DNA from 2 places in the Ruegeria sp. F12 genome. Region 2 is predicted to be linked to the other one. Evidence: riboswitches for the same ligand, from Rfam matches in the RefSeq annotation. Region 2 holds a riboswitch; the other holds the start of a gene.
What was found. Region 2 has a riboswitch for cobalamin ahead of ACR0CA_RS07160 (DUF1636 family protein). Riboswitches for the same ligand answer to the same signal wherever they lie in the genome.

Region 1 (4,061 bases), on a different contig from region 2:
AAACTGGCTATCTCAGCTTGCGGAGGAGCGGCTTCATTGTCCCGGTATTCCGTAACCCTCAGCGATGACGGCCGATCTCTGTTGTATTATTGTTGAATGAGAGAATTGCGATCAGCTTACCCTCTAATTCGCTCTGTTAGCTATGCCGGGCTGGTGATGGCGTGGATGCTCTGATGCTGTCAACTAAGGAAGAAATACCAAAGAATCTGCAAATTTTTGCCGCTTTACCCCTAGAGGCTAAGAAGCTGTTGCAATTCCCCAAGCACATGAAGGCTTGGAATAAAACACATTGGCCGGGGAAGTTTGGATACTTTAGAGGAACGAGCATGGAGAAGGCAGATATGACAAATCCCACTTTAGTTCAGGGAGTGTTATCGAAAAACCTGCTGGGTTATCTCCCAATGGTCTGTTTTATATGCAGCTTTTTTGTGTCTGCCGCTACATTGCAAGCCTCTGAGCTTCCCTCGATCGGTCTTGACAAAAAGATTGGAGCGCCATCCGGTGCCAAATCACTGTGCAAAGACTACTCGTGGGCGTGCGCGAGCGCTCGTAGCTCTGGTCTGTCCGTGGCAAAAGAAAATCAGATCGTTAAAACGATCAACACGCGCGTCAATCGGAGAATCCGAGCAGTTTCGGATCAAAGCCAATATGGGACAAAAGAATACTGGACACTGCCGACGCAAGGGTCAGGAGATTGCGAAGACTTCGCTTTGCAAAAGAAGTTTGAACTTGTGCAGAATGGTTTGGATCCTACGAAGCTACTAATTGCGACTGTCTTGGACACCAATCGCAATGGCCATGCTGTTCTAGTCTATCGCTCGAGTGAAGGCGATTTGGTTCTGGACAATGTTACCAACAGGATCAAAACGTGGAAGGAAACGAGGTATCTTTTCCTACGAATACAGGACCCGATTCACCCTGATCGTTGGGTACAGGTTTTTAGTGGCTAAAAACAATGTGGCGCGCCCTCGAGACGCGCCACAATAATCTTTGGAGCTGCGACTACCGGTTTTTTCGCGGCAACCCAATTTTAGGACACCGCTTCAAACTTTGGTCAAGCTTTCGCAGCGTTGTACAAACGCGGAGTCACCAGACCTGTACTGTTCAAACCGCGCATCGCCTTGGCTGCCGCAAGCACTGCCAGATCAGCAATCGGCTCAATGACGATTACCAGCATATAAGCACCGCCAAAGGATAGAACCGAAGCCATGGTTTCTGCGCCGAAACCCTGGCCGTAGAAGGCCCAGAACCCAACCCATGCGACTACTCCTCCCTGATACGTCGCACTCAGCGCAAGAGCTTGGCCATATTTGAGGTCAACATATGCTGTGCCGGGAGCGATGATGCGGCTGGCCAGTGCTTGTAGCGCAAATAGCGGCACCAGCAGAGTGGTCAGGTTGATGAAGTACTGCGGAAGATCGAACGGGGCAAAAAAAACACCCTGAATCAGGAGACCAGCTGCCAATCCAAAAGCCGCGGGTGCAGCACCGAGAAGCAGAAACAGCGTCGACCCCAGGATGAAGTGGACTTCAGAGACACCAACCGGGAAATGCGGCAGGACTTCGAAGAAAAGGAAAACCCCAACGGTGGCGAGCACCGAGCGCATAGCAAAAGATGCAGGTCCATTCGCACGCAATGTGGAAAACGTTTCTTTCGCTGCGTAAGTAGCCGCACCTGCGGCGGTAACATAGGAAAGCGCGATTTTGGCACCATTCACGATGCCCGGTTCGATATGCATGTTCTTTCTCCCTACCGCCTCACCCGGCGGCTTGTCAGGTTGAATCGACCGTAAGGCCGACAGGTTCAGTCTGGGCATAGCCCGGCGCTTTACGGCAGGTCTCCTGACTCGCGGGTGCTCGCTCCGCCAACCTTCCCGGTTCCATTACGAACCAGTGGTGTCTTGGCATCGCTCTCCGCTCACAGTTGCGGGGGCAGTTACGGAATTGGCGCCATTGAAAACACCGAACCGTATTCCCTTTTAATCCTTTTGGCTTCCGCCATCAGGAACCGAAAACAATTCACCGCTACAATGGCGGCTTCGTTTCTGTCAAATGTCTTTGCGACCTAGTCCGAAGTAGACTCGACCGATGCAGGATTCACGCAACCGGCGACATGGTCCATTAGGTAAACCAAGCGTTACCTGAAACCTCTTGAAGCTCTAGCTGCTAGAGGCTTTAAGACTCGAATTTGATCGCAAAAATGCGATGCAACCACATTACACTTGTGAACCAGGACGAGACTTATGCTGACACGGCGCCATTTCATTCAATCAACCACAGCGCTATTCTCGGCGTCTGCGGCCAGTCCATTGATCGCCAAAACATGGCCAACCTCGTCGCAAAAGACCTATTGGGACAGCCAGGTCACGCCATTTGACTACGATCCAGCGACCTCAAATCCATGGGGCGTTCATGACCGTTTTTTACCACGACGTGTCGTAGCAAATGATGGTTTGGTTCCCGGTGACATCCATGTCGATGCCGTCGCGCGCTATCTTTACCATATCGAGGAAGGCGGCACAGCAATGCGCTATGGCGTAGCGATCGCGCGTGGGAACCTTTACGAGCCCGGTACCTATGCTATCCGGCGCAAGGTCGAATGGCCACATTGGACGCCAACGGCTTCAATGATCGAGCTCAACCCCGAATACGCGGAATTCCGGGATGGCATGGAACCCGGGCCAAGTAATGCTCTCGGCTCTCGAGCCCTTTATCTATACGTTGGGGATCGAGATACTTATCTCAGAATCCACGGTACACCTCAGCCCAGAAGCATCGGTGGTCGCGCAAGTTCTGGATGTGTTAGAATGATCATGGCCCATATCAATGATCTCTACCCACATGTAAAAATCGGCTCGACCGCATACTTATACTCGGCCGAAGATAGCGTCACAGCCCGCTCATAAATTTTGGGCAGCGCAGGTGGATGTCGCTGCCCTCTTTTTTATCAGGCGTCACGCGCAGCGCAGATCGGGGCGCCATTCGTTGCGCGCAGTGGAACCAGCGTCGTCTCGACAGGTCCGCTGTGCTCATACCAAAAGCAGTTATCTTCTGGCATAAGGCGCGCTGTGGCCAGATCTTGCCCCGGTTCTGCCAGCGCAACAACTGAATCCGGCAGGTTACCTGGTTCGAATGCTTTGCTTTTGCCCCCTGTGAACTGGGCTGAGCAACCGGCAGTAATCGAGACTAACGTGATGGTAATTGCGATCCGTTTCTGCATTGACTTGTTCCAAAATTTATTACGTCTTCTGCGACTAAATTGCATCCACGCGACCGGCCCGCAAGAAGGAATGAAGCATCAATATCGCGGGCAACGAACCGGATTGAAAAAAATTGAAAAAGGTATTGAAGCTCTAGTTGCTGTAGGAACTATTTGCAAAGGACCGCAGAGATTCTTGAGGTCTAACTATGTCATCCGATACCCACAACCACGACCATGACCACGAAAATAGACAAGGTCACAACGCGTGCGGCAGTAGCGGGTGTGGTGACATCGCGCCCGCCGGTCCGATTCCCGAAGGTGGCAGAAGCTTTCAGGTCTCTGGCCTCGATTGCGCCGAAGAGGTTGCGATCCTGAACCGGGTTATCGGCCCGAAAGTTGGTGGTGAAGAGCATCTCGCTTTTGATGTCATCAACGGTCGAATGACGCTTCTTGAAAGTGCTGCCAAGCTTTCTGACGAAGATGTCATGCTGCTGGTTGCCAGCACCGGTATGACCGCCAATTCTTGGGATGACGGAAATGCCGCGCAGGATCAGGCGGCGCATATTGCACGTCAGCGGCGGTTCACCGCGCTCAGCGGAGGGTTTTGGGCAGCGGGTTTTGGCTGGCACATTTTCGAAACCGGCATGGGCGGTGCGCTTGGGCTGTTCTCGGGACATGGTGAGGTTCCGATGCCATTAGCCGAGGCAGCTTTGTTCGCAGTCGCGATCTTGTTTGGCGTCTGGCTGGTGGCCCCTAAGGCCTGGTATTCGGCGCGTCGACTTTCGCCGGATATGAACCTTCTGATGGTTGTTGCCGTCGCTGGTGCCATCGCTCTGGGCGAGTTTTTTGAAGCGGCAACT
Region 2 (4,061 bases):
GGCGGCACCGCCCGCCATGGCTGTAACCAGCGCCACGGACAAGATGTGTTTCATTCGGAAATGCTCCTAACAGGGTTGGAAACTGAGGTTTTTCGGATGTCCAGCGCCGGGATCAAGCGGCCCTCGTGCTGGAAAAACAGGTAATCGACACCGAACGTGTCACGCACGCGGTCGGTGGTCAGCACGTCGGCCACAGGTCCGAACCCGGTAAGACGGGTGGATTTCATCAGCGCGACATGCGTCGCAAATTCCGGGATCATGACCAGATCGTGGACGATCATCACCACTGTGATTCCCAGCCCGGCCACCAGTGACAACATCCGCCCCTTGGCGTCCGGGTCCAGATGGTTGGTGGGCTCGTCCAGAAACAGCAGTGCCGGGTTTTGCGCCAATGCCCGCGCGATATGGGCGCGCTGCCGTTCCCCGCCCGACAGAACCGCCATGCGCTTGTCGGCCAGATCGTTCAGGCTGGTCAGGTCCAAAATTCGCGCAAGATCGGCGGCATGGGCCTCGGCCGAGCGGTCAGCCCGGATCGGGATCTGTCCCAGCGCTACATACTCGCGCAAGGAGAGCCGCCCGTCGGGATATTCCTGCTGGCTGACAACAGCGATCATCCGCGCACGCTCGGTCGCCGACATGCTGCGCAAATTTCGCCCCTTGAACAATACATTGCCGTCCGAAGGATGCTCGGACCCGCATAGAAGGTTCATCAGCGTTGTCTTGCCTGCGCCGTTGGGCCCAGCGATGGCCAGAACCGCGCCTTCGTGAAGCGCAAAGGTGATGTCCTGAAGCAGAACTTCGCCGTGATAGGCGTGATAACCGACGCCGTTGACCTGAAGGAACGCATGTTCGGTCATGTGGCCCCCGTCGCCAAGGGCGGCATCCGCGACAAGGTCTTGTGCAACAGCGCCTCGGGGCGATCCGTTGCCTTGGTCCAACCTGTGGAACTGTTTTGGTATTGCCGCGCGAAAGCGGCCAAAGCGTCGATATCGGCCGAGGTTTGAATTTCGCCAAACAGATATTGTGCTTTCGCACCCGCCTGAAATCCAACGGTAAGTGGGTGATCGCAACCGGCCATACACTCGATCATCCGTGTGCCGTAGCCCTCGGGCAGGCGCTCGCGCAGGGCCTCGGCAATCGATAGCGCCGCCTCTGCCCCTTGGCAGGTCGTGCAGATCAGCACCACATGATCCGTCATGCTCCGCCCCACCTGCATGCCAGACGGGCAGGGAGAGGAACGGTTCTGATGACATCGGGTCGATGTGACATTGAGCCTCTTTCCAGGACACCCCGCCCCGGTTTGGTTGCGTTTGAGATGGCAGGTCTCCTGACTCGCGGGTCTGTGCTTGGCCACCCTTCCCGACCTGATCCGGCCAGTGGGATATTGGCGTCGCTCACCGCCTACAGTTGCGGGGGCAGTTACGGATTTGGTCTGCACCTTACCGTATTCCCTTTTCATCCCGCGCGTGCAGCATCGGGAACCATCGTAGCGTCACTGCCTCAGATCAGAGCATGGGTCAATATGGATTCCGCAACGTTCCGGTGAAGACAGCGCAAAGGATATTGCTGCTCAGTGGGCAATCAGTTATGCTGCGACGCAGCAAAATTTGAAAGCCGAGGCTCCGTTTTGCGGGCTCAAGGGTGATGGACGTACTATTGTGACCCCGAACTGACCTGCATCAATTAAACCCGCGACCCAAGTCGGTAAGACGTCCGAAAAACCAAAGTTGGCACGCTATGAAAATCCAGGAAAACAAAACCTTCGAGCAGCTCAAGGTTGGCGACGCGGCACAACTGACCCGCTTGTGCACGGTTGACGACCTTTATGCTTTTGCCTCGGCCTCGGGCGATCACAATCCGCTGCATCTGGCAGCCTATGACGGGGATGGCGACGGCCTTGCCGAAGCCGTCGCACCCGCGCTGTGGCCCGCCGGTCTGGTCGCAGCCGTGCTGGGAAACTACATGCCCGGCGCCGGAACGCAGACTCGCCGCGCGGATTTGGCCTTCCACCTCCCGGTGCTTGCGGGTGAAGAACTGACTGCCTTTGTCGCTGTTGAGGAAAAGCGCGACGATGGTGATCTGCTCTGCTCAGCCGAAGTGCGACGGGTCGTTGACAATGCACTGGTTCTCAGCGGCACCGTTCAGGTCACACCGCCTTCGACGCATATGGAGTTCGACTCGGTCGAGGTCCCTGGCCTGATCGTGCAGCGGCACCGCCATTTCGACGCGCTGTTGGAAAAAGCGCGCCCACTAGAGCCGATGCCAACCGCCGTTGTTGCGCCAGAAGAGCCCAACTCTCTGAGCGGCGCGTTGCTGGGGCATGCCAATCATATTATTTCGCCGATCCTCGTCGGGGACCCCGATAAAATCGCCGCTGCTGCCGCTGAGCTGAGGGCCGACTTGTCTGGCATCGAAATTGTCGAGGCCCGCAGCCACGGCATCGCCGCGCACCGTGCCGTGGATCTTGTAGTCGACGGACGCGCGCAGACCCTGATGAAGGGGTATCTGCATACCGATGAGTTGCTGCACGCGGTTTTGCGTCGTGAAAAAGGGCTGCGCACAGGGCGGCGACTGTCACATGTGTTCGTAATGGATGTTCCGGGCATGTCGCGCCCGATCATGGTGACGGATGCGGCGGTGAATATTGCGCCTGATTTGGAAACCAAGGCGGATATCGTGCAAAACGCGATTCACCTGGCACATTCTTTGGGAATCGAACAGCCCAAGGTCGGCGTGTTGTCGGCGGTTGAGACGATCAACCCGCATATGCCGTCATCAGTCGATGCGGCCTTGCTGTCGAAAATGGCCGAGCGCGGTCAGATCACCGGCGGGTTGGTCGATGGGCCGCTGGCGATGGACAATGCGGTTGATCTGAACGCCGCCCGTACCAAAGGGATCACGTCAGAGGTTGCCGGTGCTGCCGATATTCTGGTCGCTCCTAATATTGAGGCCGGGAATATGGTGGCAAAACAGTTGACCTTCATCTCTCATGCCGAGGCGGCAGGGGTCGTGATCGGTGCGGCCGTTCCCATCATTTTGACGTCACGATCCGATGATGATGCCTCGCGATTGGCATCCTGTGCTGTAGCCGCGCTTCATGCGCATGCAAACAAGGGTAAAATCCATGGCTGATCATGTTGTGGCGCTGAACGCCGGGTCTTCTTCCCTGAAATTCGCGCTTTATGAGCTGGTTGAGGGCAATCGCCCCAGTATGCGCTGGCGTGGCCAGATCGAACGTTTGGGCGACGCACCACGTTTGCTGGCCCAATCCGCTGGAGGACGCTCGATCGACCGTCCTTTGACCAACACCAAAAGCCATGACGAGGCGATCCACGCCTTTCTGGAAATGGCGCGGGAATACCTGCCGGACATCCATGTACGTGCCATCGGGCACCGCGTCGTCCACGGGGGCACTGTTTATTCCGAGCCGGTGCGCATTGACGCCTCGGTTGTCGAGACGTTGTCTGGGTTCATACCTTTCGCGCCGCTGCATCAGCCCTATAGTCTTGCAGGGATACGCGCAGCCAGCGCGGCCTTCCCGGATACAGCGCAGATCGCCTGCTTTGACACGGCGTTCCATCGGACACACCCTTGGGTCAACGACACCTTCGCCCTGCCGCAGAGCTACTATAACAAAGGTGTACGACGGTACGGGTTTCACGGGCTCAGCTACGACTACATAACGCAAAAGCTGAAAGAGATCGCGCCGGGCTTGTACGACGGGCGCGTGGTTATTGCGCATCTGGGTAACGGGGCCTCGATGTGTGCGGTTTCGGGTGGTCGGGCGGTGGCCTCGACTATGGGGTTCTCGGCGCTGGACGGGTTGCCAATGGGAACGCGTAGCGGGCAGCTTGACCCTGGTGTTGTGCTTTACATGATGCAGCAGGAAGGCCTGTCGGCGGATGAGATTGCCGAGATTCTGTATCGCAAATCCGGTCTGCTGGGTCTGTCGGGGATATCGTCGGACATGCGCACCCTTCTGTCCGCTGACACGTCCGAGGCGCGTAAGGCCATTGACTATTACGTCTTCCGCATACGCCGCGAATTGGGCGCATTGTCAG

Region 1: linked by a shared signal. The riboswitch ahead of ACR0CA_RS17335 (energy-coupling factor ABC transporter permease) and the one ahead of ACR0CA_RS07160 (DUF1636 family protein) in region 2 are both predicted to bind cobalamin.

Annotation. Positions count from the first base shown of each region.
Region 1 is NZ_JBQFOV010000014.1:115,280-119,340, reverse strand. Features, by position in the region: gene ACR0CA_RS17340 (transglutaminase-like cysteine peptidase) at 162-950, shown strand; gene ACR0CA_RS17335 (energy-coupling factor ABC transporter permease) at 1,055-1,738, opposite strand; cobalamin riboswitch at 1,815-2,027, opposite strand; gene ACR0CA_RS17330 (L,D-transpeptidase) at 2,243-2,905, shown strand; gene ACR0CA_RS17325 (hypothetical protein) at 2,947-3,219, opposite strand; gene ACR0CA_RS17320 (hypothetical protein) at 3,411-3,614, opposite strand; gene ACR0CA_RS17315 (heavy metal translocating P-type ATPase) at 3,642-4,061, shown strand, end outside.
Region 2 is NZ_JBQFOV010000004.1:83,328-87,388, reverse strand. Features, by position in the region: gene ACR0CA_RS07170 (ABC transporter substrate-binding protein) at 1-54, opposite strand, end outside; gene ACR0CA_RS07165 (ABC transporter ATP-binding protein) at 51-857, opposite strand; gene ACR0CA_RS07160 (DUF1636 family protein) at 854-1,198, opposite strand; cobalamin riboswitch at 1,301-1,500, opposite strand; gene ACR0CA_RS07155 (bifunctional enoyl-CoA hydratase/phosphate acetyltransferase) at 1,738-3,132, shown strand; gene ACR0CA_RS07150 (acetate/propionate family kinase) at 3,125-4,061, shown strand, end outside.